One region of the Brachymonas sp. KE5 genome, then DNA from elsewhere that is predicted to be linked to it. Evidence: predicted binding sites of a transcription regulator. Region 1 holds the regulator's gene; the other holds the start of a gene.
The links. Region 1 encodes LexA, which represses DNA repair genes until DNA is damaged. Its sites were predicted from a motif close to ACTGTATNNNNATACAGT; they were not measured.
Positions count from the first base shown of each region.

Region 2: the regulator LexA is predicted to act here: its motif matches at 5,522-5,539, upstream of recA (recombinase RecA).

Region 1 is NZ_CM173463.1:509,947-525,053, reverse strand. Features, by position in the region: gene dnaE (DNA polymerase III subunit alpha) at 1-229, opposite strand, end outside; gene ACX36O_RS02470 (hexameric tyrosine-coordinated heme protein) at 279-506, opposite strand; gene ACX36O_RS02465 (flavodoxin family protein) at 733-1,296, opposite strand; gene ACX36O_RS02460 (pirin family protein) at 1,484-2,191, opposite strand; gene ACX36O_RS02455 (LysR family transcriptional regulator) at 2,306-3,325, shown strand; gene gluQRS (tRNA glutamyl-Q(34) synthetase GluQRS) at 3,385-4,305, shown strand; gene ACX36O_RS02445 (hypothetical protein) at 4,425-4,688, shown strand; gene trmB (tRNA (guanosine(46)-N7)-methyltransferase TrmB) at 4,780-5,562, shown strand; gene ACX36O_RS02435 (malonyl-CoA decarboxylase) at 5,783-7,252, shown strand; gene adk (adenylate kinase) at 7,542-8,198, shown strand; gene ACX36O_RS02425 (asparaginase) at 8,267-9,316, opposite strand; gene lexA (transcriptional repressor LexA) at 9,448-10,098, shown strand; gene ACX36O_RS02415 (hypothetical protein) at 10,237-10,653, shown strand; gene ACX36O_RS02410 (D-2-hydroxyacid dehydrogenase family protein) at 10,817-11,833, shown strand; RNA gene ffs (signal recognition particle sRNA small type) at 11,943-12,039, shown strand; gene ACX36O_RS02400 (UvrD-helicase domain-containing protein) at 12,146-15,107, opposite strand, start outside.
Region 2 is NZ_CM173463.1:98,574-113,680, forward strand. Features, by position in the region: gene holA (DNA polymerase III subunit delta) at 1-829, shown strand, start outside; gene ACX36O_RS00550 (mechanosensitive ion channel family protein) at 870-2,258, opposite strand; gene ACX36O_RS00555 (glutamate-5-semialdehyde dehydrogenase) at 2,441-3,730, shown strand; gene ACX36O_RS00560 (regulatory protein RecX) at 3,756-4,277, opposite strand; gene recA (recombinase RecA) at 4,379-5,434, opposite strand; gene ACX36O_RS00570 (MarR family winged helix-turn-helix transcriptional regulator) at 5,663-6,133, shown strand; gene ACX36O_RS00575 (transglutaminase-like domain-containing protein) at 6,237-7,076, opposite strand; gene ACX36O_RS00580 (LysR family transcriptional regulator) at 7,211-8,125, opposite strand; gene ACX36O_RS00585 (acyl-CoA dehydrogenase family protein) at 8,229-9,464, shown strand; gene ACX36O_RS00590 (phosphotransferase family protein) at 9,536-10,615, shown strand; gene ACX36O_RS00595 (histidine phosphatase family protein) at 10,615-11,316, shown strand; gene ACX36O_RS00600 (SDR family oxidoreductase) at 11,365-12,132, shown strand; gene mrdA (penicillin-binding protein 2) at 12,117-14,486, opposite strand; gene mreD (rod shape-determining protein MreD) at 14,503-15,021, opposite strand; gene mreC (rod shape-determining protein MreC) at 15,018-15,107, opposite strand, start outside.

The sequences.
Region 1 (15,107 bases):
CCTTGGCAGGCGGCACCAGGTCCTCGATCATGACCTCGGCGCCCAGAATCGGCTGCACGCCCTTCTTCTGCGCTGCCTTGTAGAACTTGACAGCGCCGAACAGATTGTTCAGGTCGGTCAGCGCCAGCGCGGGCTGGCCATCCTTCGCAGCCGCCGCGACGGCATCGTCCACACGGACAGTGCCGTCAACAACGGAGAATTCGGAATGGAGGCGCAGGTGGACAAACATCGGGGCATTTTAGCCGCCGGGGTCGGTCAGGGGCGCCCCGTACCGAATGTCACTTGCGCCAGTAATTGTTGGCCGCCGCCACCGTCTGGAAGTTGAGCGCCACCACGTGCGATGCCGCCGTCAGGCCTTCCGCCGAATTGGCGTAATGCGCCCGCAGCTCCTTCAGCACCTCGGGGTCGGGCTGAGTGTATTTCACACCACGACGGCTGAGGGTGATGGCGAGTTCAAACCCCTGTTGCGGGGTTTCGGTGATCAGGGAGTCGAGCCAGATATCCATGGGAATCTCCTTGCACGCAGTGTCTGCCGATAGGTGAAAGCCATGGTACCCCGCATGCGCCGTGCCGTCGCCCAATGCACCTAGTGCGAGCGGTGGCATCGTTCCGCAAGGATGGGGCGGGAATCTTCAGGCGACTCGACAGCTTGCTGCGGGTGCCCATTGCCCTGCGCGGCAGTGGCAGGAAGTGGGCAGCAGGCGAAACTGCCCTCACCTCCGTGCGAGGCTGTTACCCCTGCTTCCAGCGCACCGCAGCAGCCAGCACACGCTCGCCGTACATCCGCGCCGTGTCCAGGTCGCCCTGCGCCATTTCGCCCACGCCCGCATCCGACGGGGTGGTGGCCAGCGCACCGGCATAGCCGCCGACGTAGTTGGGATCGTTGCGGCCGGCAGCCTTGCTGTTGGACGGCATGATGCCCAGGCTGACCCACAGGCCGCCGTGCTGCGCCGCCAGCGTCATGAAATAGCCGATGGTCTCGCCCTTGTCGCCGTTCATGGTGGCGCTGTTGGTGAAGCCGCCGAACAGCTTGTCTTTCCACAAGCCCGCAAACCACTGCTTGGAGGTGGCGTCGGCAAACTTCTTGAACTGCCAGCTCGGGCCGCCCATATAGGTCGGGGCACCGAAGATGATGGCATCGGCCTGATTCAGTTCTTCCCAGGCGGGCGGCGGCAGGTTGCCGTCGGCATCGATGGCAAGGACGCGCGCCTGCGCGCCATCGGCCACGGCATGCGCCATGCGCTGGGTGTGGCCGTAGCCGGAATGGTAGACAACAACAACGTTGGGGTGACTCATGTTTTTTGCTCCTGATCAACCGGCAAGCATAGCAAGAATGCGTGAAGGCCTGATGGCCTCACCAATCGGGTGGACCATTCCCTCAGTGCCTAGGCAGGGGTTCAAACCAATGCCTCACCCACGCGTCAGGCAAGGCGAGCATCCAGGCTCAGGCAACCGGCGCCCAATGCGGCCAGAAAGGGAAAAATCACGCGGCCAGATCGAAGACCAGCACCTCGGCAGCGCGTGCGCCATCGAGCTGGATGCGGGTTTCATCGGCAAGGAAAGCGGTATCGCCGGTGTGCAACTGCTGGCCATTGACTTGCAGCGAGCCGCGCGCCACGAATACCGCAGCCTTGCGCCCCTCGGCCAGAACGAGTTCGGCCGTATCGGCACCGTCCAGCAGGCCGGCATGGATGGCTGCGTCGGCGTGCAGCGGCATCACTTCGGGCAGATTGCGCGAGGCCGGGGCCGCGAGCAGCTTCAATTGGCCGCGTGCCGCTTCCAGACCGGTATCGCGCTGGGCGTAGCCAGGAGGCAGCTGCTGCGCAGCCGGCTCGATCCAGATCTGCAGGAAATGCGTCTGGCCCTGGCGGTTGGCGTTATGTTCGCTGTGCAGCACGCCGGTGCCGGCCGTCATGCGCTGGATCTGCCCCGGCACGATGGTGGTGGTATTGCCCATGCTGTCGGCGTGCGTCAGCGCACCTTCCAGCACATAGCTCACGATCTCCATGTCGCGGTGGCCGTGGCGGCCAAAGCCGGTACCGGGATCGATGCGGTCTTCGTTGATCACGCGCAGATTGCCCCAGCCCATCCAGCGCGGGTCGTAGTATTCGGCAAAGGAAAACAAGTGCCAGCTGTCGAGCCAGCCGTGTTGGGCATGGCCGCGTTCATGGGCACGTCGGATAGTAAACATGGTCATCTCCTGAACAAGGAGGCAGGTAGCGCCCTGCCAATGCCTCTACTGTAGGTTGCGCACCCTCCAAAAACAGCGCATGATATTGACGTTCTTCATCAAATTTTTTGAACCATGCCGCAATCCGCCATTCAGGACAGCCTCAGCCCTTCCAACCTGCGCATGCTGCAGGCGGTGGCCGAACACGGCAGTTTTGCTGCGGCTGCGCGTGCCCTGGATCTGGTGCCCAGCGCCCTGAGTTACCGCATCCGCCAGATGGAAGAGGCACTCGACGTGCTGCTGTTCGACCGGCAGGGGCGCCAGGCCACCCCCACCGCAGCGGCCTGCGAGTTGCTGCACGAAAGCCGCCTGCTGCTCGCCGAGGTGGACCGCATTGCCCACCGCGTGCAGCGCGTCGCCACCGGCTGGGAGCCGCAACTCACCATCGTGATCGAGGACTTGCTGGACATGGGGACGGTGTTCGAGTTGTGCGAGGCGTTCTACACCCTGGGCGCACCCACCCGACTCAAGCTGCGCTCCGAAGTGATGACCGGCACTTTCGAAGCACTCACCAGCGGCCAGGCCGACCTGGCCCTGGGCGTGCTGCTCGACAGCGGCTGGACCGACCGCCTGATCGAACACCGCCCGCTCGGGCATATCGACTTCATCTACGCGGTGGCCCCCCATCACCCGCTCGCTGACATCACCACGCCGCTGACGCCACAGGACATGCAGCCCTACCGCGCCGTTGCCGTGGCCGACACCGTGCACCGCAACAACAGCCGCACCGTCGGCCTGATCGCGGGACAGGATGTACTGACCGTTCCCGACATGGGCGCCAAAATCGAGGCGCAGGTGCGTGGTCTGGGTGTGGGCTACGTGCCCGTCACGCGCGTGCAGGCCCAGCTGCAGAGCGGCCTGCTGGTGCAGAAGGCCCTGGCCCAGCCCCGGCGCGACACGCATTTCAACAGCCACTACGCCTGGCATCGCGGCAAGCAGCGGCACGGTCAGGCACTGCAATGGTGGCTGCGGCAACTCCAGAGCCCCGTCACACGCCAGGCGCTGCTGCAGGGGCGAACGCTGGAGGCGGCTCTGCCTGTGCGTGCGACGGATGCCGAACCGGCCGGCATGCCGCCAGCTGCCCGCCCCGCCTGAAGGTCTGCTGCCACGCGCGAGGCCGGACGGGCACACGCGTTTCGCTACACTGCAGCCCCATGTACATCGGTCGATTCGCTCCCTCTCCCACCGGCCCCCTGCACGCAGGCTCGCTGGTCGCAGCCCTGGCGAGCTGGCTGGATGCACGTGCCCATCAAGGGCGCTGGCTGGTACGCATCGAGGATGTCGACACCCCCCGTTGCAGCCCGCAAGCTGCGCGCACCATCCTCGCGCAACTGCAGGCACACGGTCTGGTGCCGGATGCACTGCCGGTCTTCCAGTCGGAACGCGATGCCCTGTACCAGCAGGCGCTGGACCAGTTATTGGCGGCCGGCCTGGCCTACCCCTGCGCCTGTTCGCGCAAGGAAATCGCCCAGGCACTGGCGAGCCTGGGACAAGGCCAGCAGCGGCACGGCGAACTGGTCTACCCCGGTACCTGCCGCCCGGAAAATGGCGGCCTGCACGGCCGACATGCCCGCGCCTGGCGCCTGCACGTAGCCGCCTGCCTGCAGCAGGACGGACTCCCCGCCGACGCCCCCACGCACTGGCAGGATCGCCGCCTCGGCCCGCAAAGCCAGCAGGTGGCCGAAGCCGTCGGCGACTTCGTGCTGCGTCGTGCCGACGGCCTGTGGGCCTATCAGCTTGCGGTCGTGGTCGATGATGCCGCGCAAGGCATCACCGATGTGGTACGCGGCGAAGACCTGACCGACAACACCGCGCGCCAGATCGTGCTGCAGCGTGCCCTCGGCCTGCCCACACCACGCTATCTGCATACGCCGCTGGTGCTCGGCCCCAATGGCGAGAAGCTGTCCAAGCAGAATGCGGCGCAACCGCTGCCCGAAGGCGATGCGGCCCAACGCACGGCCAACCTGCAGGCCGCAGCCGCAGCACTGGGCCTGCCCGCCGCAAGCGCAGAAACGCCCGAGGCGGCCCTGCAACAGTGGATTGCGCACTGGCAACAGCGCCATGGCGCCGCCTGAGCGCTGCTCCCGCTGCCGGCCAGGCACTTTCACGGCACAGTCACGCAGCCTTGCTACGGTATTCCCTGCACGCCACCCGGCCTGCGATTTCCGACGACCGTCATTGCAAGGAGCGCACCATGGACCACTCTTCCACCACCCTGGCTGCGGCCGAACTGGCCGATCACTACATCGAACTCATCCTGTCCACCCAGCCCGAGCTGCTGGTGGCCGACCTGTCTGACGCCGACGCCGAGGAAATCGTGCACCAGGCCGAGCGCCTGGCCCTGTACCGCCAGACCCTGATCGAGCAGCTGCAGGAGCAGCCTCTGCCGAATGACTTCTCCGCCGACATGGGCGACGACGAGGACGACGAAGAAGACGACGAAGAAGACGAGAACTGAGCACGCGCTCTTCCTGCCAACCGCGCCACGGGCATCCGCTGGCGCGGTTTTTTGTGCCTGCAACCTTCCCGCTTGCGGTACCATCCCGCCTATGAGCCTGCCTGCCCCCTCTTCCCTGCCTGAGCCGTCCGAATCTTGCGCTGCATCCTCAGACGCAAAACCCGCGTCCGGAGCCCCCGCCGACATCGCCCACCCGCGCGCCATCCGCAGCTTCGTGCGCCGCGCCGGCCGCGTCACCACCGGGCAGGCCAAGGCCTACGCGCAATGGGGCGACCAGTTTCTGGTGCCCTATACCGCAGCACCGCTCGACTTTGCCGCCACCTTCGGCCGCGAGGCACCCACGGTGCTGGAAATCGGTTTCGGCATGGGTGAAGCAACCGCCCATATTGCCGGGGTGATGCCCGATACCAACTTCCTGTGCTGCGAGGTGCACGAGCCCGGCGTGGGCGCCCTGCTCAAGCGCATCGGCGAGCAGGGCCTGAACAACATCCGCATCTGCGCCCACGACGCCGTGGAAGTGCTGGACAACATGCTGCCGCACGGCAGTCTGAACGGCATCCATATCTTCTTCCCCGACCCCTGGCACAAGAAGCGCCACCACAAGCGCCGCCTGATCCAGCCCCCGCTGGTGCGCAAGCTGGCCGAGCATCTGGTGCCCGGCGGCTACCTCCACTGCGCCACCGACTGGCAGCCCTATGCCGAGCAGATGCTCGAGGTGCTGCAGGGCGAAATCCTGCTGGGCAACAGCAGCGGCCATGATCACGGCTACGCCGACAAGCCGCACTACCGGCCGCTGACCAAATTCGAAAACCGCGGCCTGCGCCTGGGCCATGGCGTGTGGGATCTGGTGTTCGTGCGCAAGCCGCTGGACTGAAGCTGTTCCGCCGCCAAATGCGCGCGGTACCGTTACCGCGCTGAACTGCCGCGTGTTGCCGGCCCACCCGGATCGACTGTCCTGCGCGCGCAATGCACCCATTTACCGTTTTTTTGCTGCATCGCAACGTCTTTTCACCGCAAATGACGCGAAAATCCGCTACGCTTGACTTTCATCGATCAGGAAAGTGAGGAAAACCGTGTCCCAGACCGCGTCCCTGATGGGAGGAACCTTCAGCAAACAGCTGGCCCGCCTGCTGCCGCCAGCCCTGGCCTCGATCGGCATGACCGGCCTGGTCAACGCCCCGCGCCAGAGCGGCCAGGAGGATCCGCGCGTCCCCACACGCAACACGCATGCGCGCCTCGACACCTATCTGCGCCAGGAGCCCGAAACGCTCACGCCGCGCAGCCTGAAAAAGCTGTTGGCCGAACTGCAGGCCGTTGTCGATACCAAGGTGAGCGAAGTCGAGAGTGTGCGGCGTGCGCAACCTTTCGTCGACTGGTACCAGGCTGCCGACCATGACGCGCGCGCCGACGCCTGGCGCCTGATGACCGAGCAGTTCTCGCCCGACCCCAAGAAGGTCAAGCTGGCCAAGGACCAGTACGAAGCAGCCCTGGGCACCGATGACGAGGCCCAGGCCGAAATCAAGCTGCGCAAGGCCTTCCACTCTCCGCGCACGCGCCTGCTGCAACGCCTGGGCGCTACGCCCGGCGGCATGCGCTTCCTGCTCGACCTGCGCACCGAACTGCTGCAGCAACTCAAGACCGAGCCGGCCCTGCTGCCGCTGGACGCCGAACTCGAACACCTGTTTACCGGCTGGTTCGACATCGGCTTTCTCGAACTGCGCACCATTACCTGGGACTCACCCGCCTCGCTGATCGAAAAGCTCATCAAGTATGAAGCGGTGCACGACATCGTCAGTTGGGACGACGCCAAGAACCGGCTCGACCACGACAGACGCTGCTTCGCCTTCTTCCATCCGCGCCTGCCGAACGAGCCGCTGATCTTCGTCGAGGTGGCCCTCACGCGCGCCCTTGCCGACAGCATGGTACCGCTGCTCGACATCACGGCCAGCGACGCCGATGTGAAGAAGGCCAACACGGCCATCTTCTACTCCATCAGCAACACCCAGACCGGCCTGCGCGGCGTCGGCTTTGGCGATTCGCTGATCAAGCGCGTGGTCGAGGCCCTGCAGCAGGAACTGCCGCAGATCAGGAATTTCGCCACCCTGTCACCGATTCCCGGTTTTCGCAAATGGCTGGCCAAACACGCGGCAGACGTTGCCGCCGCGCTTCCGGTCAAGACGCGCGCGCAATACCGCGTGGATGACAGCCTCGACGACGAAGCCTGGAACACCGGCTGGCCCGACACGCTGGATCCGGCCCAGCCGCGCGACGACGATGCGCTGCCGCAGCAGATGCTGCGCGGCGCCGCCGCGATGTATCTGGGCAGTCTGGACGACAGCGGCCGCCCGCTCGACGCCGTGGCGCGCTTCCATCTGGGCAACGGTGCGCGGCTCGAACACATCCACTGGGGCGCCGACCCCTCTGCCAAGGGCGTGCGCCAGTCTTACGGGCTGATGGTGAACTACTTGTACGACCTGGACAAGCTGGACCGGCACCGCGCCATGCTGGCGGCCGGCAAGGTCGCCATGTCGCGCGAGGTGAGCAAGCTCAGGCAGTTCGGCTGACCCACCCTGGCAGTTCGGCCGCCACGGCCACCCGAACTGCGGTGATCTGCATCCATCACGTCCTGTTTGCATCTTTTTGCAGCACAACATCGGTAAAAACCCTGTAGGTCCAACGCAAGCACCGCGTCAGGTAAGCGACGGTAAGCCGTGTTATTCTTTACAGGTTACCCGTTAACAAAGTCCCATCGCTGGTGACTGCGCAGCGGGTCCAGAATCCCGGCATGCCTGGCCCTGCGCCAGACCGCGAGACAACGCCTGCCGGACCGATACAACATCAACGAGGACCACCATGAAACTGATTCTTCTTGGAGCACCCGGCGCCGGCAAAGGCACCCAGGCCACCTTCATCTGCCAGAAGTACGGCATTCCCCAGATCTCCACGGGCGACATGCTGCGCGCCGCCGTCAAGGCCGGCACCCCGCTGGGCATCGAAGCCAAGAAGGTCATGGACGCAGGCGGCCTGGTCAGCGACGACCTGATCATCAACCTGGTCAAGGAACGCATTGCCCAGCCCGACTGTGCCAACGGCTTCCTGTTCGACGGTTTCCCGCGCACCATTCCCCAGGCCGAAGCCATGAAGGAAGCCGGCGTCAACCTCGACTACGTGCTGGAAATCGACGTGCCCTTCGAGGCCATCATCGAGCGCATGAGCGGCCGCCGCAGCCACCCCGCTTCCGGCCGTACCTACCACGTCAAGTTCAACCCGCCCAAGGAAGAAGGCAAGGATGACGTGACCGGCGAGCCGCTGGTGCAGCGCGACGACGACAAGGAAGAAACCGTCAAGAAGCGCCTGGAAGTCTACAGCCAGCAGACCCGCCCGCTGGTCGACTACTACAGCAACTGGGCCAAGGAAGACGCAGCCGCCGCGCCCAAGTACCGCGCCATCAGCGGCATGGGCGACGTGACCGAGATCACCGACCGCGCATTCAAGGCGCTGGAGAGCTGATTCCGGCAGGCCTGCCTTCTACAGCGGGCATGGTTGGTCAGGGCGCCCTTGCGGTGCCCTGCCTGTTTTCAGGCACTGGTTTTCGCGGTGGCAGCCTCTGCGGGCAACACGCCGGCCAGCAACTGCAGCACCATTTCAGTCCGCGCCTGCACCGGACGCAGCACCTGCCCGCGGCACACCGCCAGCGGCACCGGCGATTCGGCGCCGGGCACGGCACGGCCTTCCAGACAGCGGCTGCTGCGCCACACCGGAACGCCCTGCTGCATCAGTGCGGAAGCCGCCTGCTCCAACTGCTCATGCAGCGTGGCATTGCCGCTTCCCGCCAGCACCACGCCCTGCACACCGGCCTGCTGGCAGGCACGCAGGCTGCGACCGACGTTGCCGGCATGGCTGACCAGGATTTCCACCCACGGCCATTGCGTTTCCTCATCCTGCACCGCATTCCACAGGGCCTGCGCAGGCGCTGCGGTTGCCAGATCATCGGCCTGGCCCATGCGCGCCGCGGGATCACGCAACCAGCGCACCACTCCTTCCTCGACATGCGCCAGCACACCGGCATCGCCGCTGGAAAAGGCATCCACCCGATAGGGCTGCACCTTGTGCACATCGCACGCGGCATGCACATGGCCGGCCGCCACTGCAAGCACGCCGCTGGCACGCGAATCCAGCAACACCGAAACCGCGTCCGCCAGATTCTGCGAACCATCCGACAGGCGCGCCGTGGACGGGCGCATGGCGCTGGACAGCACCACCGGTTTGCGCGCCTGCTCCGCACGCAACACCCCCGCCGACGCGGCCACATCCAGCATGCGCTGCAGGAACCAGGCAGTCTCTTCCAGCGTATCGGTGCCGTGCGTGATCACCAGTCCCTGCACATCGTCCTGCGCCAGCCAGTGCGTGCAGCGCAGGGCCAGTCGTTGCCACAGCGCGTAGTCCATGTCCTTGCTGTTGACCTGGGCCACCTGCTCTGCGGCCAGCGCACAGTCACCCAGCAGTTGCTGCAAACCCGGCACCTGTTCAAGCAGTGCCCCAACCGGCACTTCGCCCGCCCGATACGCAACGCCATCCGCCGCACTGGCCGATGCTCCGGCAATGGTGCCCCCTGTCGCCAAAACCACGATTTTTTTCATACCTGCCGCGCCCTTGCTTGCAAAACCGGAAAAACTGGTTAAAAATACAGTAACTGGATGCGCACACAGTATGGATGCACATTCAGCCTTCTTCCAACCCGATTTCGGCAGTGTAGACCATGAACCCACCCGTCAAACTCACCGCACGCCAGCAACAGATCCTGGAACTGATCCAGCAGGCCATCGCCCAGACGGGCGCTCCGCCTACCCGTGCCGAAATTGCCGCAGAGCTCGGCTTCCGCTCCGCCAACGCTGCCGAAGAACACCTGCAGGCGCTGGCGCGCAAGGGCGTGATCGAACTTGTCAGTGGCACCTCGCGCGGCATTCGCCTGCGCCAGCCGGTGCACCCTGCCCACCAGAGCACGCTCGAGGCCTTTGCCCAGCTCGCTCTGCCGCTCATCGGCCGCGTGGCCGCCGGCTCGCCGGTGCTGGCCGAAGAGCATGTCGATACGGTCTACCACGTCGCCCCCTCGCTGTTCGCCAGCAAGCCAGACTATCTGCTCAAGGTGCGCGGCATGTCCATGCGCGATGTCGGCATCCTCGATGGCGACCTGCTCGCCGTGCAAAGCACACAGAACGTGCGCAACGGCCAGATCGTCGTGGCACGCGTGGGCGATGAAGTCACCGTCAAGCGCTACCAGCGCCTGCCGAACCATATCGAGCTGCACCCCGAAAACCCCGACTACCCCACCATCGTGGTACAGCCGGGTGAGCCCTTCGCCATCGAGGGGCTGGCCGTCGGCCTGATCCGCAACAGCGTGCTGATGTAGCGCACGCATTCTCCCTTTTCGTACAGCCCCACAGGGTGGCGGGCGTTGCCGGACTGGCTGATCCAGCGGCAACCCCTGGGGTGTGCTGTCCCTGCTGAATCCTGCCTGTGCAACACCTTGTGTACATAGGAGACTTTCATGAGCCACACTTCCCTGCCCATTCTGCGCAACCTGCTTGGTCCCGTCCGTCCGGTCCTTGTCCCGCTCTCGGGCCGTGCGCGTGGCGAGCTCATCGGCTTTCGCCCGATGGCCGTGCTGTGCGACGAGGAACAGGCATTCAAGCCGGAAAAGGCTGCCGACAGGCCAGCTGCGATCCTGCATGCAGCCGCAGCACCGGCCGCTTCCGCACCGCCCGCCCTGCCGGCGGCGGCCGCACCGGGGCATTTCCGTTTTTTTCGCGCATTTTCCGCAACGACCCTGACGCCCGCTCCGCGGCGGCTGCCCAAGCGCTCCCGCCCCTCGGGCAGGCTGGTGCTTTCCGGCACTTTTTCCGAGGTGTGTGGCGAACTTGAACGGCTGGTCGCCCAGGAAGAACGCTACCTGCATGCGGGCTGACCCCCGCCATCCGGACGGGGACAGCGCACCTCCCCGTCCCTGACGACGTTGTAGACACACGAGCAGCCGATCCTCCTTGCATCCAGATGTAAGCAGTTGCTGCCCTTTGCAATATGCTGCATGGGGCTGTAATTTCGCCGCGCGGCAGTGCACAATTGCGCGCATGAATATTGTGATTCTGGACGACTATCAGGACGCTGTGCGCAAGCTTGCCTGCGCCAGCAAGCTTGATGCCCTGCATGCCAAGGTCTACACCAACACGGTCAAGGGCATCGGGCAGTTGTCCGTACGGCTGAAGGATGCCGACATCATCGTGCTGATCCGGGAGCGCACCGGCCTGTCGCGCGCACTGCTGGAAAAGCTGCCCCGCCTCAAGCTGGTGGTGCAGACCGGGCGGCTCGGTGACCACGTCGATGTGCAGGCCTGTACCGATCTGGGCATTGCGGTAGCTGCCGGAACCGGCTCCCCCTATGCCGCTGCCGAACTCACCTGGGCACTGTTGATGGCAGCCGCGCGCCGTATTCCCCAGTACATGGCCAATCTGCGTCACGGTGTATGGCAGCAATCCGGCATGAAGGCGGCCTCCATGCCGCCCAACTTCGGAATCGGCACCGTGCTGCGCGGCAAGACGCTGGGCCTCTGGGGCTTCGGCAGAATCGGCCAGCTGGTCGCCGGCTATGGCAAGGCCTTCGGCATGCAGGTCCTGGTCTGGGGCAGCGATGCCTCCCGCAATGCCGCCGCCAGTGCAGGCTACACCCCCGCCCTCAGCAAGGAACAGCTGTTCAGCGAGAGCGATTTCGTCAGCCTGCACCTGCGCCTCGCCCCCGAAACGCGCGGGGTTGTCACGCTCGAAGACTTGCTGCGCATGAAGCCGACCGCCACCCTGGTCAATACCGCACGCGCCGAGTTGCTGCAACCCGACAGCCTGATCACGGCCCTGAACCGCGGCCGCCCCGGCATGGCAGCCATCGACGTGTTCGACAACGAGCCCGTGATGCAGGGCCAGGCCTTGCTGCGCCTGGAAAACTGCCTGTGCACGCCGCATATCGGCTACGTGGAGCAGGAAAGCTACGAGCTGTATTTCAGCCAGGCCTTCGACAGCGTGCTGGGATTCATCCAGGGCAATCCGGTCAATCTGGTCAACCCCGAGGCCCTGAAGATCCGTCGCGCCGCACACTGAACCGTTCATCGCGCCAGGTTCACGTCCTTCACCGTCAGCCGTAGGCTCGTTCCGCCCGCAAATGACACGCTGACGGACACAGGTGCCGGCATCGGCTACAATGGCGGGCGACGGGCCTTCCCGCATGGTGAAGCGGCCAACCGGGTCAGGTGGGGAACCAAGCAGCCCTAACTGTGTAGCCAGTGCCGGGGTCAAGGCTCGTCACCTTCTTCTTGAAAAGTCGTTGCAGAACAAGCACTTGGAGTAAAACAACGACTCTCCAGCACTCCTGTATCACTTGACTGTATCACTCGTCGATCCAGGAGTTCGCCCCTACAGCACCACCAGCCGCCCCTCCGCAGTCAGAAATGCCGCCTGCACCGGCTCGCCCGCATGCAACTGGCCAACCGCCTTGCGGTACTCTTCCAGCTGTTTCCGTAATGTCTCCTGCCGTTCCGGCGCCAGTGATGACTTGAAGTCCAGCACCCACCAGCAGGCAGGCTGATCACCGCGTGCCTTCCGCTGCACCAGGCGGTCCAGCCGCAGCACCTGGCCGTTCCAGGCCACGTCGATTTCATTGGCAGCCCAGCCCAGCTGCGCCGAGTCCCAGGCCCAGCCGCCCTCGCCGTGCACAATCGCCTGTGCACTGCGCAGCACGCTTTCGCCCTGCGCCTGATCCAGACCATACAATTGCTGCAGCGCCTGCTGTTGCCGCGCCAGCCCGTCCGCTGCAGCGTCCGGCCGGTACCACTCCAGCGCCTTGTGCATGGCCTCACCCAGCCGGCCCTGCAGTTCAAGCCCGGGATCGCGCTGCAACAGCTGGGTGGTGGCGTTCCCGCGACTGGCATGTTCCGCCAGAGGCAACAACTCCAGCAGGCCCGCCTCCACAGCCGGCACCGGCAGCGCGCGGGCAGAGCGCACCGGCTCGGGCACCGCCGCCTTCGTGCCAATCTCCGGCCAGCCAGCCGCCGGCAAGGCCACCATGCCCTGCACATCCACCTCCAGCATTTCCGGCTTGGCCTGCCCCGTCCACTGCCGCCACCAGCTGGCCGCCTGCACCGAGCGCGGCTGCGCGCTGGAAAACGCCAGCACCTGCGCCGCCCGGGTCATGGCCACATAGAGCGCATTGCTCTCTTCGCGCTCTTCCGCCTGCTGGTCTTCTGCCAGCAGCAGCCGCACTGATGGCGGCGGCGCACTGAACTTCTCGATGAACACCACGCTGTCCGGATGCGCGGCCTCGCCCGGCCAGCGCACCAGCACGTCCATGGTGCGCGCGCGCCCTTTGGCCGCGTCGGTATCGAGCAGCAGCACCAGGCCCGCCTCCAGGCCCTTGGCACCATGGATGGTCATCAGGCGGATGCCCTTGGCGCCCGCCTGCGGCGCCGGCGTCGGATCGCTGCCGCGCAGGGCCCGCACCCAATGGTAGGCATTGGCGTAGCGTCCTCCGTCCAGCGCCAGCGTATGGCCCGGCAAGGCCTGCAATCGTTCGATCACGCTGGCGCGCTGCGTGGCCGGAGTGCAATTGCGGTAACGCGCGAGCAGATCGCCTTCGCGATAGATGGCATCCAGCGCGTCATGCGGAAGGCGCTGCTGCAGAAAATTCTGCCAGCGCCGCAGGGTACGCGCCAACGCCGCCCAGCGCGAATCCGGCAAGGACTCCTGAAAAAACAGCCAGTCCAGCCAGCTCACGCGCCGCGCATCGCCATCCAGCTCCCCGCCAGCCAATGCGCGCACGCCCAGCGCAATGTCCACCAGATCGGCATCGTCCAGCCCGAAAATCGGCGATTTCAGCGCCCGCGCCAACGACACATCGTGGCGCGGCGAAATCAGCGCATCAACCAGCGCCACCACATCCTGCACCTCGGGCGCCTCGGCCAGCTTCATCTTGTCCGCCTTGTGCGCAGGCAGGCCGACTTCGGCCAGCGCCCGTTGCATCGTGGCGATGCGGTCGTTGGTGCGCGCAATCACCAGAATGTCGTCGGGCGAGGTACCCGCCTGCACGCAGCGCTGCAGCCAGCGCGCCGCCTGGCGGCACTCGCGCTCCTTGAGCAGTTCCTCCTCCTCCACCTTGGGCGTGGTCAGGCTGTTGCGCCAGCTGCGTTCGCCGGTATCCTGCGCCTTTTCCGGGCGCAGGATCTGCGGCAGCGCAAGCACGCACCCCGGCGCGGGCGAGGCCGTGGTGTGCTCCCGGAAATCCTGGTAGCGCCCCTCCTGCTGCGCCGCCAGCATCACCGCGTTGACGGCATCGATCACCGGATGGCTGTTGCGGCGCGTGTGGTCGCAGCTGAGCACCGCACCGCCGAGGCCGGTGCGCACGAACTCCTTCGCTGCACGAAACACCTGCGGATCGGCGCGGCGGAAGCGGTAGATGCTCTGCTTGGGATCGCCCACGATGAACACGCTGGGCGCCGTCGCCACACCGGTATAGCCGGACAGCCAGGCATGCAGCGCCTGCCACTGCATCGGGTTGGTGTCCTGGAATTCGTCCACCAGCAAGTGGCGCAACTGCGCATCCAGCCGTTCCTGGATCCAGCCGCTCAGCAGTTCATCCTGCAGCAGCAGGCGCGCAGTCTGCTCGATGTCGTTCATGTCGACCCAGCCGTGGCTGCGCTTGACCTCGGCGTAGCAGCGCAGCAGCAGGCGCGTGAGGCGCGTCATGCGCTGCTGGTAGAGCCAGGCCTCGTGCTGCTGCTGCGCCTCCAGCACCCGCAACACCCGCTCCTGCACGGCAATCACGGCGTCGATCTGCGCGATCTTGTTGCCGAACTTGCGTGGGGACCCGGTCTGGGTCAGCAAGGCCGTGCATACCCCTTCCCAGTCATTGGTGCTGATGGCCTGCTCCAGTTCCACGCCCCGCGCGGCAAAGCTCGGAGCAGCGGCCTGCGCCAGAATGCGGGCGGCCTCCAGCAAGGCATCGCGCGGCACCGGCCGCTGCAGCAGCGCGTCCACAGGATGGTCGCAATCCTGCATGTCCGGGAACAGCTCGCCAAAGGGCGGCACCGACTGTTCCACCACGCCCTGCGCATCCGCCAGCACAAACTCCACCCGTTTGGACAGTGCCGATTCCAGCGACTTGAGCGTGTTGCTGCGCCCGTTGCGCAGCACCAGTGCCTGATAGTCCGCCATTGCGGCGGCATCGCCCAGCAAGGCCTGGTGGAACGGCCGCCATACTTCGGCCACCGCACGCTGGTCATCCTCCAGCAGTTCATACTGACTGGGCAGGCCCAATTGCTGCAGCAACTGCAGCGGCGCGGCGCGCAGCAGCGCTGCGAACCAGCCGTGGAAGGTGCGGATT
Region 2 (15,107 bases), 410 kb from region 1:
AATCCATATCCCCAGTGGCAAGCCGGGCAAGGACGGCAGCCAGGCGCTGCAGCAAATTGCCGAAGGCAGCGCCGGCAACGACGCGCTGCTGGTGATCGTGACGCTGCCGCGGCTGGACAAGGCCACGAAGAGCAGCGGCTGGTTCGTGGCGCTGGAAGGCCATGGCGTGTCGATCCCGGTCGAGACCGTGGAACGCCAGTTGCTGCCGCGCTGGATTGCCGCGCGCCTGCGCCTGCAGGGCCAGCATGTGGCGCCGGGGGCGGAGGGGGAGCACGCGCTGCGTTTCTTTGCCGACCGGGTGGAAGGCAACCTGTTGGCGGCGCACCAGGAAATCCAGAAGCTGGGCCTGCTCTATCCGCATGGCGAGCTGAGTGCCGAGCAGATCGAGGCGGCGGTGCTGAATGTGGCGCGCTATGACGTGTTCAAGCTGAGCGAGGCGGTGCTGGCAGGGCAGCTGGAGCGCACGCAGCGCATGCTCGACGGCCTGCAGGCCGAGGGCGAAAGCGAGGTGCTGGTGCACTACACGCTGGCCGAGGACATCCGCGCGCTCAAACGCGTGCGCGATGCGCTCGATGCCGGCAAGCCGTTGCCCATGGCCTTGCGGGAGCAGCGTGTGTGGGGCATGCGCGAGCGCCTGTTCGAGCGCGTGGTGCCGCGGATGAGCGGTACGGCCTTGAACGGCCTGCTGCATGCGGCGCATGTGGTCGACGGCATCGTCAAGGGCATCAAGGTGCCGGATTGGCCGGCGGACAGCTGGCAGGCTCTGCACCAGCTGGCCTTCATGCTGTGCCGGCAGGCCGTGGTGACGCAGCAGGCGGGGCGGCGCTAACAGCTGTTGCACAGCCGCGCCGGCGGCTCGGGGCTCGTGGTCAGGGGTTTGCGCCAGTCTGGCCCGGCGGCCCTGCGGGAGCTGGAGCGGATGCGGCCGTGCCCGCGCTGGCCGCATCGGGTGACCCTGGATCGGGTATCGGGCGGGCGCTTGAGGCCGGTGCGGCCGGAATGCCGGCACCTTGCATCATCGTCCGGAAATCATGCCCCGACGGCTGCTGGAACACGCGCAGCCCGAACTCCGGCAGCACCGACAGCAGATGATCGAACAGGTCGCCCTGGATGGTTTCGTATTCCTGCCAGTTGGTGGTGGCGCTGAAGCAGTAGATCTGCACCTGCACGCCCTCCGGGCTGGTGCCGGCGGTGTTGACGATCTGTGTCATGTCCTGCCGGATATCGGGGTGCTGCTCCAGATAGGCCGAGACATAGGCGCGGAAGCAGCCCAGATTGGTGAGCTGGCGGAGGTTGAGCGGCAGTGCCGCCGCTTCGGGGGAAAGCTTCTGCAGGCGTGCGGCATTGGTATCGGCCAGGGCCTGGCGCTTTTTCTGCAGATAGGGCTGCAGCAGCGCGATCCGCTCCAGCCGCGTGATCTCCTCGGGGTGGAGGAAGTGCACCGAGGTGGCATCGAGCGACAGCGTGCGCTTGATGCGGCGCGCGCCGGCCTCGCTCATGCCGCGCCAGTTGCGGTAGCTTTCGCTCATCAGGCGCCAGGTGGGGATGGTGGTGATGGTCTTGTCCCAGTTCTGCACCTTGACGGCGTGCAGCGCCATGTCCACCACCTGGCCGTCGGCGCCCACCTGCGGCATCTCGATCCAATCGCCCGCGCGCAGCATGTCGTTGCTGGAGAGCTGCACGCCGGCGGTGAACGAGAGGATGGTGTCCTTGAAGACGAGCATCAGCACCGCCGACAGCGCGCCGAGACCGGACAGCAGCAGCAGCGGCGAGCGGTTGGTGAGCTCGGCGGCCATGATGATCAGGCCGCCCAGGATCACCATCAACTTGGCCAGCTGGATGTAGCTCTTGATCGAGAGCTGCTGGCGCGGCGAGTGGCGCAGGAACACGGTCTGGTGCTTGAGCGTGGCGTCCAGGCAGGCCAGGATCACGCGCACCACGCAGAAGACCGCGTAGGCCGACAGCAGGTTGTAGAGGACGATGGTGGCGAGGCCATGCGGCTTGGGCAGGCTGAGCAGGCCAAGCTGGATCAGCAGCGGCGAAACCACGCGGGCCGAGCGGCGCAGCACGGCGCTGTCGAACAGGATGTCGAGCCAGGCCGGGCTGCCGGTGCGCAGCATGTGCTTGCGGACCTGCATCAGGCCGAATTCGAGGGCGGTGCGCACCAGCCCGGCCAGCACGAACAGGGCGGCAATGATGCCGGCCACGCGCGCCCAGGCGGGCCAGTCGGGCGGCAGCCAGCCGAGGGCTTCGAGCATGGCGCCCCGCAAGGGGTCCCTGACTTGTTCCGGGAGGTTGGGCATCAGTTTGTTGGAATAGGGGTCGGATCCGGGCCAGTTGCCGGATGCCCGCAATGGCGCAAACATGCCGGGGAGCTTATCATGGAGGTTTGCACGGCGCATGACCTTGCCCGGCCGGATGTAATTCGAACTGTAAATCCATGAGCACCCAAGACGTGAACGAACTGATGCAGCAGATGGGCGAACGCGCCCGCGCGGCTGCCACGGCCATGGCGCGCGCCAGCGCGGCCATCAAGAACCAGGCGCTGCGCGAACTGGCGCGCCTGCTGGGCGAAGCCGGCCCGGCGCTGGATGCCGCCAATGCGCAGGACATCGCCCGCGCCGAAGCCGCCGGCCTGAGCGCACCGATGGTGGACCGCCTGCGCCTGGGCGCCAAGGTGGTGGCCACGCTGCAGGAAGGCTGCCTGCAGCTGGCGGCCATGCCGGACGTGATCGGCACCATTCAGGGCCTGCAGGAGCAGCCCAGCGGCATCCGCGTGGGGCAGATGCGCGTGCCGATTGGCGTGTTCGGCATGATCTTCGAGAGCCGCCCGAACGTGACCATCGAGGCCGCCAGCCTGAGCATCAAGAGCGGCAACGCCTGCATCCTGCGCGGCGGCAGCGAGGCGATCGAATCGAACAAGGCACTGGCGGCCATCGTGCAGCAGGCGCTGGCATCGGCCGGCCTGCCCGGGGATGCGGTGCAGCTGGTGCCCACCACCGACCGTGCCGCCGTCGGCCGCCTGATCGCCATGCCCGAGTATGTGGACGTGATCATCCCGCGTGGCGGCAAGGGTCTGATCGAGCGCATCAGCGCCGAGGCCAAGGTGCCGGTGATCAAGCACCTGGACGGCAATTGCCATACCTATGTGGACGATCCCTGCGATCTGGACATGGCGGTGAAGCTGGCCGACAACGCCAAGACGCAGAAGTACAGCCCCTGCAACGCGACCGAGAGCCTGCTGGTGGCGCAGGGCGTGGCCGAGGCCTTCCTGCCGCGCATCGGCAAAATCTACCGGGACAAGGGCGTGGAAATGCGCTGTGATGCGGCTTCGCGCGCGATTCTGGCGGGCCATGCGGATACCCGCGATGCGCAACTGGTGGAGGCGACCGAGGAAGACTGGTCCACCGAATACCTGGCGCCCATCATCAGCATCCGGGTGGTGGCCGGGCTGGACGAGGCGATTGCGCACATCAATCGCTATTCCTCGCAGCACACCGAAGCCATTGTCACGACCGACCACATCCATGCCCAGCGCTTTCTGCGCGAGGTGGACAGCAGCAGCGTGATGGTGAACGCCAGCACGCGCTTTGCCGATGGCTTTGAGTATGGTCTGGGTGCCGAGATCGGCATCAGCACCGACAAATTCCATGCGCGTGGCCCGGTGGGCATCGAGGGGCTGACCTCGCTCAAATATGTGGTGCTGGGGCAGGGTGAGGTGCGGAGCTGACCGCGAGGCGTTTGCGCGGGCCGGGTTATTCGTCCGGATTGCCGCGTACCACCTGATGCACGACTGCTGAGCTGAAGCCCCGGCTGGCAAGGAAGCGCATCTGTTTGAGCCGCTCCTGCTGGGAAGCGGCCACGGAGCCGAACTTGCGCTGCCAGATTTCGCGGGCGCGTTCCAGCTCGCTGCCGGGCACGGCTTCCATGGCCTGCTCGATGGCGCTGGCGTCCAGGCCTTTTTGCCGCAGTTCCTGCTGGATACGGCTGTTGCCCAGCTTGCCGGCACGGCGATGGATCAGCGCTTCTGCCGCACGCTGGTCGTCGAGAAAGCCCTTGGCTTCCATGGCGTCGAGGGCTTCGGCGATGGCGCTGGCCTGATCGACCTGCTGCATTTCGGCGTCAAGCGGCGCCGCCTCTGCTTCCTCCTCCCTCGCGGAGCGCTCCCGCAGCCATTGGGCCAGCTTGCGCTCCATTTCCGCACGCGTGTAGTCGCGTGCGGCGAGCAGCTGCAGGGCCTTGCCCTTGAGTGTGATCGGAGCGGGAATGCGGGACATGGCAGGGAGAGAGTCAAGCAATAGCGAGGCCAGTGCCGGTGAGACGCCGGAAGGGGCAAGCCCCTCCGGCATCGTGCCTATCGTGCCTAGCGTCAATCCGCTCAGGCCGCGCTGCCGGCTTCTTCCGCCACGGGGGCGCCCTTGGCCGGCATGGTGGCAATGCCCAGCTGGGTGCGCACCTTGTTCTCGATCTCGCGCGCCAGATCGGGGTTTTCCTTCAGGAATTCGCGTGTGTTGTCGCGGCCCTGGCCGATCTTCTCGCCGTTGTAGGAGTACCAGGCGCCGGCCTTGTCGACGATCTTGGCGTTGACGCCCATGTCGATGATTTCGCCTTCGCGCGAGATGCCGGTGCCGTACAGGATGTCGAAGTAGGCTTCCTTGAACGGGGGCGCCACCTTGTTCTTGACGACCTTGACCTTGGTTTCGCTGCCCACCACTTCGTCGCCCTTCTTGATGGTGCCGACACGGCGGATGTCCAGGCGCACGGAGGAATAGAACTTGAGCGCGTTGCCACCGGTGGTGGTTTCGGGCGAGCCGAACATCACGCCAATCTTCATGCGGATCTGGTTGATGAAGATGACGGTGCAGTTGGTTTTCTTGATGGTGGCGGTGAGCTTGCGCAGGGCCTGGCTCATCAGGCGGGCCTGCAGGCCGGGCAGCTGGTCGCCCATGTCGCCTTCGATTTCGGCCTTGGGCGTGAGTGCTGCCACGGAGTCGACCACGATCAGGTCGACCGCGCCGCTGCGCACCAGACTGTCGACGATCTCGAGCGCCTGTTCGCCGGTGTCGGGCTGGCTGATCAGCAGGTCGGGAAGGTTGATGCCCAGCTTTTGCGCGTACTGCACGTCGAGTGCGTGCTCGGCATCGACAAAGGCGCAGGTGCCGCCGGTTTTCTGCATTTCGGCGATGACCTGCAGCGTGAGCGTGGTCTTGCCGGAGGATTCCGGACCGTAGATCTCGATCACGCGGCCGCGCGGAAGACCGCCGACGCCAAGCGCAACGTCCAGGCCGAGCGAGCCGGTGCTGACGGTCTGGATGTCTTCGATCGCCTCGCCTTCGCCCAGGCGCATGATGGTGCCCTTGCCGAACTGCTTTTCGATCTGGGCCAGGGCCGCTTGCAGGGCCTTGGCTTTTTCTGCTTGATCAATCGTGCTCATGCGTTTCTCCTAGAACTTGTGATTTAATGGTTGTGCATACAGCCTGTATGCTTGAGCAGGAGTATAGGGCAGAGTAAATTGAAACTCACAGGATATTTGGTCAGTCTGCATGACTAAAATTGGAAGGGTGCCGACTGCCGTGTTCTGACGGTGCCCGCCCAGCCGGTCGCTGCACACGCAGCGAAGGGCGCACAGACGGATCGGCCGGCACAATCACGAGGAGCAACGATGGCAACAGCACGGGACGACTGGCGCGGCGCGCATCTGGGGCGGCTGCTGGGAGAGGCGATGCGCCGCTTCGACGAGCGCGTGCTGGAACTGATGGCACATGATCCGGAAGTGCCGCTTGCGCTGTCCAATCTGGCGGCGCGCCAGCAGGTGAGTGCTGCGCACATCCACATCACGCGCCATCTGGCGCTGCAGGGCAGCCGCCTGACCGAACTGGCCGAAGCGGCCGGCATGCGCAAGCAGGCGATGGCGGCGCTGGTGGACCAGTGCGAGGCGTGGGGCATCGTGCGGCGCGAGGCCGACCCCTTGGACGGGCGGGCACGGCGCATCCTGTTCACGGAGGCGGGACTGGGCTGGCTGCACGGTTTCGAGCGGGCGGTGGCGCGTGCCGAAAGCGAGTTTGACGAGTCGGTCGGCGAGCAGGTGGCTGCGGTGGTACGGTTGGGGCTGGAGGTATATGCCATGCCCTGATGCCGTTTTGCAGGGTTCCGGAACTTTCGAGCGCAGTTGCCAGCCAGCGCGGCCAAATTGCGGTCGGCTGGCGCTGGCGAGTGCTTGTTTGCAGAAAGGGGATTCAGCTAATCGTCGTGGCGTTCTCTCGCACTTCCTCGGTTACCACCTCAAAGCGCTTCAGTTCACTTGGCCCGAAGCCCATGGTGATCGGCACGTCTGCCGCATCGCGGCCATAGCCGAGCACGATGCGCCCGATGCGGGGCGTGTTGTGGCGGGCATCGAAGGTATGCCAGCCGCCTTCCAGATACACCTCGAACCAGGCGCTGAAGTCCATCGGATAGGGTGCAGCGGGCACGCCGATATCGCCCAGATAGCCCGTCGCATAGCGTGCCGGGATGTTCATGCAGCGGCACAGCGCCACGGCCATGTGCGCAAAGTCGCGACAGACGCCCGTGCCTTCCTGCCAGCCCTGCGATGCGGTGCGCGTGGCACAGGCTGCCTGGTAGTTGAACGTCAGGTGATGGTGCACGTAATCGCAAATGGCCTGCACGCGCGCCCAGCCGCTGGGCGCTGCGCCGAACTGGTCCCAGGCGAACTGCATCAGGCTGCCCTCGAAATCGCAATAGCGGCTGGGCAAGAGGAACTGCAGGACCTCATGCGGCAATTCTTGCAGCTCCAGCTGGCGGGCCTGCGGGTGCTGTGGATCGGGCTGGCCGCTGTCGTGCACCAGCGCCGCGCCGTGCAGGCGGATTTCTTCAAGGCCGGCTGGAACGGTGATGCGGCTGCAGCGGTTGCCGAAGCAGTCCAGGTAATGCGACACGTCAAGAGCGGGTTCGACCGAAAAATGTTCGGTGCGGGACTGGATGTCGTGGGCGCGGGAGGGGTGGATTTGCAGCAGCGAGAGGACCTGGGTGGGCGCGGCTACGGTCAGGATGATGTCGAATCCGGTCTGAATCAGCATGTTGATGGAGCAGTGGTAAGGGGCGCCGCCGAAACGGGGCGCAATGCATTCACTGTAGGCGGCTGACGGGCGCGGACCGGCCGGTGCAGGCCGTCGCGGCGTGTAGGACTGGGGCCAAACCTCTCGCGCAGCGCTCAGCCTGCACCATCCACATGGTGCCACCACTGCGCCAGCACCAGTTCGCGCAGCCAGCGATTGGCCGGATCCTCATCCAGATGCCGGTGCCAGTACAGATACAGCGCCAGCGGTGGCAGGTCCAGCGGCAGCGGCTGGATGTCGAGCGCCAGTGTGCGCGCCACCACCTGCGCGTAGCTGTGCGGCATGGTCAGCCACAGCGTGCCTGCTGCCGCCACTTCGCAGGCGGCAAAGTAGTGCTGGCAGCGCAGCGCAATGGGACGCTGCAGATTGCGGCGAAGCAGTGCCATGTCTTCCACCGTGGGCCCGCTCTGGCGCGAGGAGACCGCCACGTGCTGCGCCTGCAGGTATTGCTGCAGCGCGGGCGCTGTGCGCAGCCGGCCCCGAGCCGCCACCACCACCAGGGTATCCTCGCCCACGCGCTGGCGCAGGATGCCGTCCGGCAGGGGCAGATCCACGTCCAGCGCAAGATCGATGCGTCCGGCGGCCAGTTCCGCTGCAAGCTCCTGCCGTGCCGGAGCCACCACCTGCAGGCTGACCTGCGGCGCCAGTGTGGCAAGCTGCTGCATCAGCCCCGGCAGCACGGTCGATTCCAGCACGGAACGCAAGGCCAGCCGGAAGCTGCGCTCGGCGCTGGCCGGCTCGAACTGGCTGCCTTGCTGCAGCCCCTGTTCCAGCAGGTGCAGCGCCTGCTGTACCGGCCCGATCAGGCTGCGTGCCAAGGGCGTGGGCACCATGGTGTGCCCCTGGCGCACGAACAGCGCATCCCCCAGCCGCTCGCGCAGCCGGGCCAGCGCGTGGCTGAGCGCGGGTTGCGACAGATGCAGGCGCCGGGCGGCGCGGGTGAGGTTGCCTTCGCTGTAGATGGTGCGAAATACCAGAAACAGGTTGAGGTCGAGGCGATCAAGATGCATGGTATGAATAGTTTGCCATCAAAACAATGCATTTGATCTATGTATCAAGCCTTCCTACACTGGCATGATGCACAGGCGCAGCCCCTTGCGCCAAGGAGACCCCATGCAATTCGGCAATACCCCCCGCGGAAGCGACTATCTGCAGCGCCTGACGGAGTTTATGGACGAGCACGTCTATCCCGCCGAGGCGACCTATTACGCACAGCTCAAGCGCGGCGAGCTGCCCTGGAACGTGCCTCCAGTGATGGAGGAACTCAAGGCCAAGGCGCGGGCCGCCGGCCTGTGGAACCTGTTCCTTCCCGAAGAGGAGTGGGGCGCCGGCCTGAGCAATGCCGAATATGCGCCGCTGGCCGAAGTGATGGGCCGCTCGCTGATCGCGCCCGAGATCTTCAATTGCAACGCGCCCGACACCGGCAACATGGAAGTGCTGGTGAAATACGGCAGCCCGCAGCAGCAGGAGCGCTGGCTCAAGCCATTGCTGGACGGCAGCATCCGCTCGGCCTTCTGCATGACCGAGCCCGGCGTGGCCAGCAGCGATGCCACCAACATGCAGGCCACGGCGATCGAGGACGGCGACGAGGTGGTGCTGAACGGCCGGAAGTGGTGGAGCACCGGCATCGGCCATCCGGACTGCAAGGTGCTGGTGTTCATGGGCCTGAGTCTGCCTGATGCGCCCAAGCACGCCCGCCACAGCATGGTGCTGGTGCCGATCGACGCGCCCGGCGTGAAGATCGAACGCATGCTGACCGTGTTCGGCAAGCTGGACGAACCCTTCGGCCACGGCGAAGTCAGCTTCACCGATGTGCGCCTGCCCAAGGAGAACGTGATCCTCGGACTGGGCCGCGGCTTCGAGATTGCCCAGGGGCGGCTTGGCCCCGGCCGCATCCACCACTGCATGCGTGCCATCGGTGCTTCCGAGCGTGCGCTGGAACTGCTGGTGCAGCGTGCCATGAGCCGCACTGCCTTCGGCAAGCCGCTGGCGCTGCTCGGCGGCAACGGCGACGTGATCGCCAACGCCCGCATGGCGATCGAGCAGGCCCGTCTGCTCACGCTCAAGGCGGCCTGGATGATGGACACGGTCGGCGCCAAGGGAGCCATGAGCGAGATTTCCATGATCAAGGTGGTGGCGCCCGCGGTTTGCCAGCAGGTGGTCGATGCCGCCATCCAGATCCACGGCGGCGGCGGCCTGAGCGAGGATTTCATCCTGGCCGAGCTGTTCGGATATGCGCGTGCCCTGCGCCTGGCCGATGGTCCGGACGAGGTACACCGCATGCTGGTCGCCAAGCTGGAAGTGAAGCGCCAGATGAAGCGGCTGGAAGGGGTCGATGGCAAGCAGTGAGCCTTTCACGCGGCCATTGGCGCTGTATATCGGCCGGCCCACCGGAATAGAAACAACCCAGGAGACAACCCATGGCTGAAGCCACCCCCGTTCTCACCGACCGCGCCGGCAAGGTGCGCCCCGGCGAGGAACTCGATGCCGCCCGCGTGGCCGCTTTCCTGCGCCAGCAGGGCGTCGACGTGTCCGGCGAACCCGAGATCACCCAGTTCGCCGGCGGAGCGTCCAACCTGACCTATCTGCTGCAATTCGCCGACCGCGACCTGATCCTGCGCCGTCCGCCCTTCGGCCAGCGTGCCGGCACCGCACACGACATGGTGCGCGAGGCGCGCGTGATGCAGGCGCTGCGCCCGGTCTATCCGCATGTGCCACGCATCGTCGCCATCTGCGAGGATGAATCGGTGCTGGGTTGTCCCTTCTACGTGATGGAGCGGCTGGAGGGCATCATCCTGCGGCGCGATCCGCCCGCCGGCATGACGCTGTCGCCGGAGGCGGCCACCGCCCTGTGCCATGCCATGCTCGACCGGCTGGTCGACCTGCACCAGGTGGACTGGCAGGCCGCCGGCCTCGGCCAGCTCGGCAAGGGCGCCGGCTACGTGGCGCGCCAACTCGCCGGCTGGAGCCAGCGCTTTGCCGCCGCGCAGACCGACGACGTGCCCGGCTGCGAGGACGTGATCCAGTGGCTGCAGCAGCACGCCCCGGCGCAGGACGCCGCCACCACGCTGATCCACAACGACTGGCGTTTCGACAACCTGGTACTCGATGCGCAGCAGCCCGAACGCATCGTCGGCGTGCTGGACTGGGAAATGGCCACGCTCGGCGATCCGCTGATGGATCTGGGCAATGCGCTGGCCTACTGGGTGCAGGCCGATGACGATCCCGTGTTCCTCTCCATGCGCCAGCAGCCCACGCACCTGCCCGGCATGCTCACGCGCGCCGAGGTGGTGCGTCATTACGGCGAGCGCATGGGGCTGGACGTGTCGAACTTTGCCTTCTACGAGGTGTTCGGCGTGTTCCGCCTCGCCGTGATCGTGCAGCAGATCTGGCACCGCTACCGCGCAGGGCATACGCAGAACCCGAAGTTTGCGCAGTTCGGCCAGGTGGCCGCCTACCTGCTGCAGCGCTGCCGCAAGCTGATGCGTCAGGCTGCCTGATGGCGACACTGCACCTGATCCGCCACGGGCAGGCGAACTTCTCCGGCGAGGACTATGACGAGCTCAGCCCGATCGGCAAGGAGCAGGCGGCGCTGACCGGCGCCTGGCTGGCGCAACGCGGCCTGATGCCGCAGCGCGCCTATGCCGGTACCCTGTGCCGCCAGCAGGACAGCGCGCGCGCCGCGCTGCAGGCGGCGGGGCTGGATCTGCCGGTTGCCATCCTCCCCGAGCTGGATGAGCTCGACCACCAGAACATCATCGCGGCCTGGAACCCCGAGTTCGCCGACATGGCCGCCTTGCGCTGCTGGCTGCGCGCGCAGGAACATCCGCGCCGCGCCTTCCAGCAGATTTTCGAGGCCGCCATGCGCGCCTGGCTCGCCGCCGCGCCGGACGACGCGCGTTACCGCGAAAGCTGGCCCCGGTTCCAGGCGCGCAGCGTGCAGGCGCTGCAGCAGATGCTGCGCGACAGCAGCGGCTGCGCGAATGTGTGGGCCTTCAGCTCGGGCGGGCCGGTGGCCGCCATCTGCCAGCATCTGCTGGGCATGGACAATGCACGGACGCTGGGCCTGAGCTGGACGCTGGCCAATGCCAGCATCACGCGCATTCTCTGGCCCGCCCATGCACCGGAACGCGCCAGCGTGCAGTGCCTGAATGGATTCGCCCATCTGGAGGGCGTGCCGGATATGCTGACCTGGCGTTGAGCGAGTCAGCCACCCCTCATAACAACCTGCTTCCAAGGAGACCTCCCAATGAACCAGACCCTCTTCAACCTGCAGGGCAAGATCGCCCTTGTCACCGGCGCCAGCCGCGGCATCGGCGAGGCGATTGCCCTGCTGCTGGCCGAACAGGGCGCGCACGTGATCGTGTCCAGCCGCAAGCTGCCTGCCTGCGAGGAGGTGGCCGACAAGATCCGGGCCGCCGGCGGCCAGGCCACCGCGCTGCCCTGCCATATTGGCGAGCCGGACCAGATTGCCGGCCTGTTCGAGGCCATCGAGCGCCAGTTCGGCCGGCTCGATATTCTGGTCAACAACGCCGCCACCAACCCCTATTTCGGCCCCATCGCCGATACGCCGGTGGACGCCATGCAGAAGACCATCGACGTCAACATCCGTGGCTACTTCATGATGTCTGCGGCCGCGGTCCGGCTGATGAAGCCGAAGGGCGGCGGTGCCATCGTCAACGTGGCTTCGGTGAACGGCGTGATTCCGGGCGACCTGCAGGGCATTTACTCCATCACCAAGGCCGCCGTGATCTCCATGACCCAGGCCTTTGCCAAGGAGTGCGCGCAGGACGGCATCCGGGTGAACGCATTGCTGCCCGGCGCCACCAGGACGAAGTTCGCCGCAGCCCTGTTCGAGACGCCGGCCATGCGCGACCAGTTCATGGGCCACACGCCGATGCGCCGAGGCGCCGAGCCGGAGGAGATGGCCGGGGCCGTGCTTTATCTGGTATCTCCCGCCGCCAGCTACACCACTGGCGTGGCGCTGAACGTGGACGGGGGCTATCTGGTCGGCTGATTGCGCCGCTGCGCCGGCGGCGGGCTGCTGGCCGCCGGGGCCGGCACCGAGGCGCCCGACAGCGGGGCCGAGGCCGGGAACAGGCGCTGCAGCGCCAGCGCCGCGGGCGGCAGGCTGAAGCCCGGCGCGCTGGCCGCTGTGCGTGCGCCATTGGCCAGGGCCGGTGCGCCTGCACTGCGCGGAGCCGAGGGCTGGCCGGCTGCGGCTCCTGTCGCGATGCCTGCCCCCGGCAGCGCGGCCGAAGCGCCGGAGGCAGCCATGCCGGCCGGCCCGGCAACACCGGCAGCCACTGCATCTGCCACGGCGCCTGACGCCGCAGTCACCGCCGCCACCGCAGACGCCCCCTGCAGCGCCGCCATGCCGGTGCCATCGGGCGTCGGCGCCAGCAGCTTCACGTCTTCCGGCGGCCAGGGCATGGTCGCTGCATTGCGTGGCACCCCGATCGGGCGGCTGCTGCGCCCCACTTGCGTCGCCGCAATGTCCCCTGCGTTCGGGTACTGCTGCAGCAGCCAGTAATCCAGCACGCGACGGACGATGGGGGCGGCCGCGGTGGCGCCAAAACCGGCGTTCTCCACAATCACCGCCACCGCAATGCGTGGCGTATCCACCGGCGCAAAGGCCACGTACAGCGAATGGTCGCGCTTGCGCTCGGACAGGGCGGCCGCGTTGTAGCGCTGGTTCTGGCCGATGGTCACGGCCTGGGCGGTGCCGGTCTTGCCGCCGCTCAGATAGGGTGCCCCGGCAAACACGCCCCTGCCGGTGCCCTCCAGCGTCACACCCACCATGCCGTTCTTGATCATGGTGATATGTTCCGGCTTGTAACCCAGCTTGCGGTCCGGCTCGCGCTCGGGCTCCACCAGCTGTTGCGAGCCGGCTTCCTGCAAGCCCCGCACCACGTGCGGTTGCTGGCTGGTACCGCCATTGACCAGCGTGGCCAGCGCATGCGCCAGCTGCAGCATGGTGAAGTTGTTGTAGCCCTGGCCGATGCCCAGCGAAATCGTCTCGCCCGACAGCCACTTCTGCTGCGCGGGCCGCTTGTAGGCCTTGCGCTTCCACTCCGGGCTGGGCAGGATGCCGCGCACCTCGCCCTTCAGGTCGATGCCGGTGATCTGGCCGAAACCCAGCGGCGCCATGAAATCATGAATGGCCTGCACGCCCATCTCGTGCGCCAGCGAGTAGTAGTACACGTTGCTCGACTTGACGATGCTCCGGTGCAGGTTGACCGAGCCCAGCGCATGTCCGCTGCGGAAACGGTGGTTGCCGAACATCCAGTAGCCCGGATCATGGATGGTGGTGCCGGCCGTGCGCGCACCGGTTTCCAGTGCAGCCAGCGCCATGAAAGGCTTGTAGGTGGAGCCGGGGGGATAGGTGCCCCGCAACGCGCGGTTCAGCAGCGGCTTGTCGATGGAGTCGTTCAGTGCCGACCAGTTTTCCTGGTCGATGCCTTCCACGAACAGGTTGGGGTCGAACGTGGGCTTGCTCACGAAGGCCAGCACCTCGCCATTGCGCGGATCGATGGCCACCAGTGCGCCGCGCCGCTTGCCGAACAGGTCTTCCACCATTTTCTGCAGCTTGATGTCGATCGACAGCACCACGTTCTGCCCGGGCGTGGCCGGGCTGCTCGCCAGCCGGCGCACGATGAAGCCGCCCGCGGTGGTCTCCATCTGCTCCCGCCCGGAAATGCCGTGCAGCTCCTTCTCGTAGGCCTGCTCCACCCCCAGCTTGCCGATATGGTCGGTGCCCTTGTAGTTGTCGGCGTCGTCGCCTTCCTCGATCGCTTCCTTCTCGCGCTGGTTGATGCGGCCGATGTAGCCGATGAGGTGGCTGCCCAGCTCGCCGTAGGGGTAGTAGCGCAGCAGGCGGGCATTCACCTCGACCCCCGGGAAGCGGTAGCGCTGGGCGGCGAAACGCGCGATCTCCTCGTCGCTCAGGCGGGTGCGCAGCGGGATCGCCTCGTAGCTGCGGCTGTCGGCGCGCAGGCGGTTGAAGCGGCGGCGGTCGGTGTCGCTGATCGGAATCAGTTCGCCGAGTGCGGCAATGGTGGCTTCCAGGTCCTCGATCTTGCTCGGCGTGAGTTCCAGCGTATAGGCCGAATAGTTGGAGGCCAGCACGATGCCGTTGCGGTCGCGGATCTCGCCACGGCTGGGTACCACCGGCACCAGCGCCGTGCGGTTGCTCTCGGCCTGGGCGATGTAGTCCTCGTGGCGCACGATCTGCAGCACGCTCCAGCGGTATACCAGCAGCCCGAAACAGACCAGCACCAGCAGGCCCATCGCGATCAGGCGATAGGTGAACTGCTGCTGCTGCGATTCGGCATTGCGCAGCTCGTTGGCGACGGGAAGGCTGTAGTTCATGCGCGCAACAGCTCCCTCAGAGCGGGCGCGTCAGGTCGCGGTCGGGGGCGCGGCGCTGCGGCGCCAGCAGCAGCAGGCTCAGCAGCGGCCACAGTGCGGTCTCGAGCAGCGGAGCCCCGAGCAGCGACCAGCCCGGGAACTGTCCGCCGCTGATCAGGCGCAGCACCCAGATCAGGCCGTGCGTGAGCAGCGCGATGCCGAAAATCTGGGGCGTCTGCAGCCAGGGCGAAAACCACAGCATGCGGCGCTGTGCCAGCGTGATCAGGTAGGCGGCCAGCGCATAGCCCACGGCATGCATGCCCAGCAGGGTGGTGTGGTGCACGTCCATTACCAGTCCGAACACGAAGGCCATGCCCACACCCAGAAAGGCCGGCTGGTGCAGGCACCAGAACAGCACGGTCAGCAGCAGCACGTCCGGCACCCAGGGGGTGCGCCCGAACGGCATCAGGTTGATCAGCAATGCCACCAGCAGGCTGCCCCAGATGAACCAGGGGTTGACCGGCAGCAGCAGGCGTTGGCCCTTTTCCAGCATCATCGTTTCGCTCCCTGGCCCGGACGCTCCTTGCCCGCCGGGCTCTTGCGTTGCGGCGTTCTGGCCGCGCTGGCTGCAGCTGCCACGGC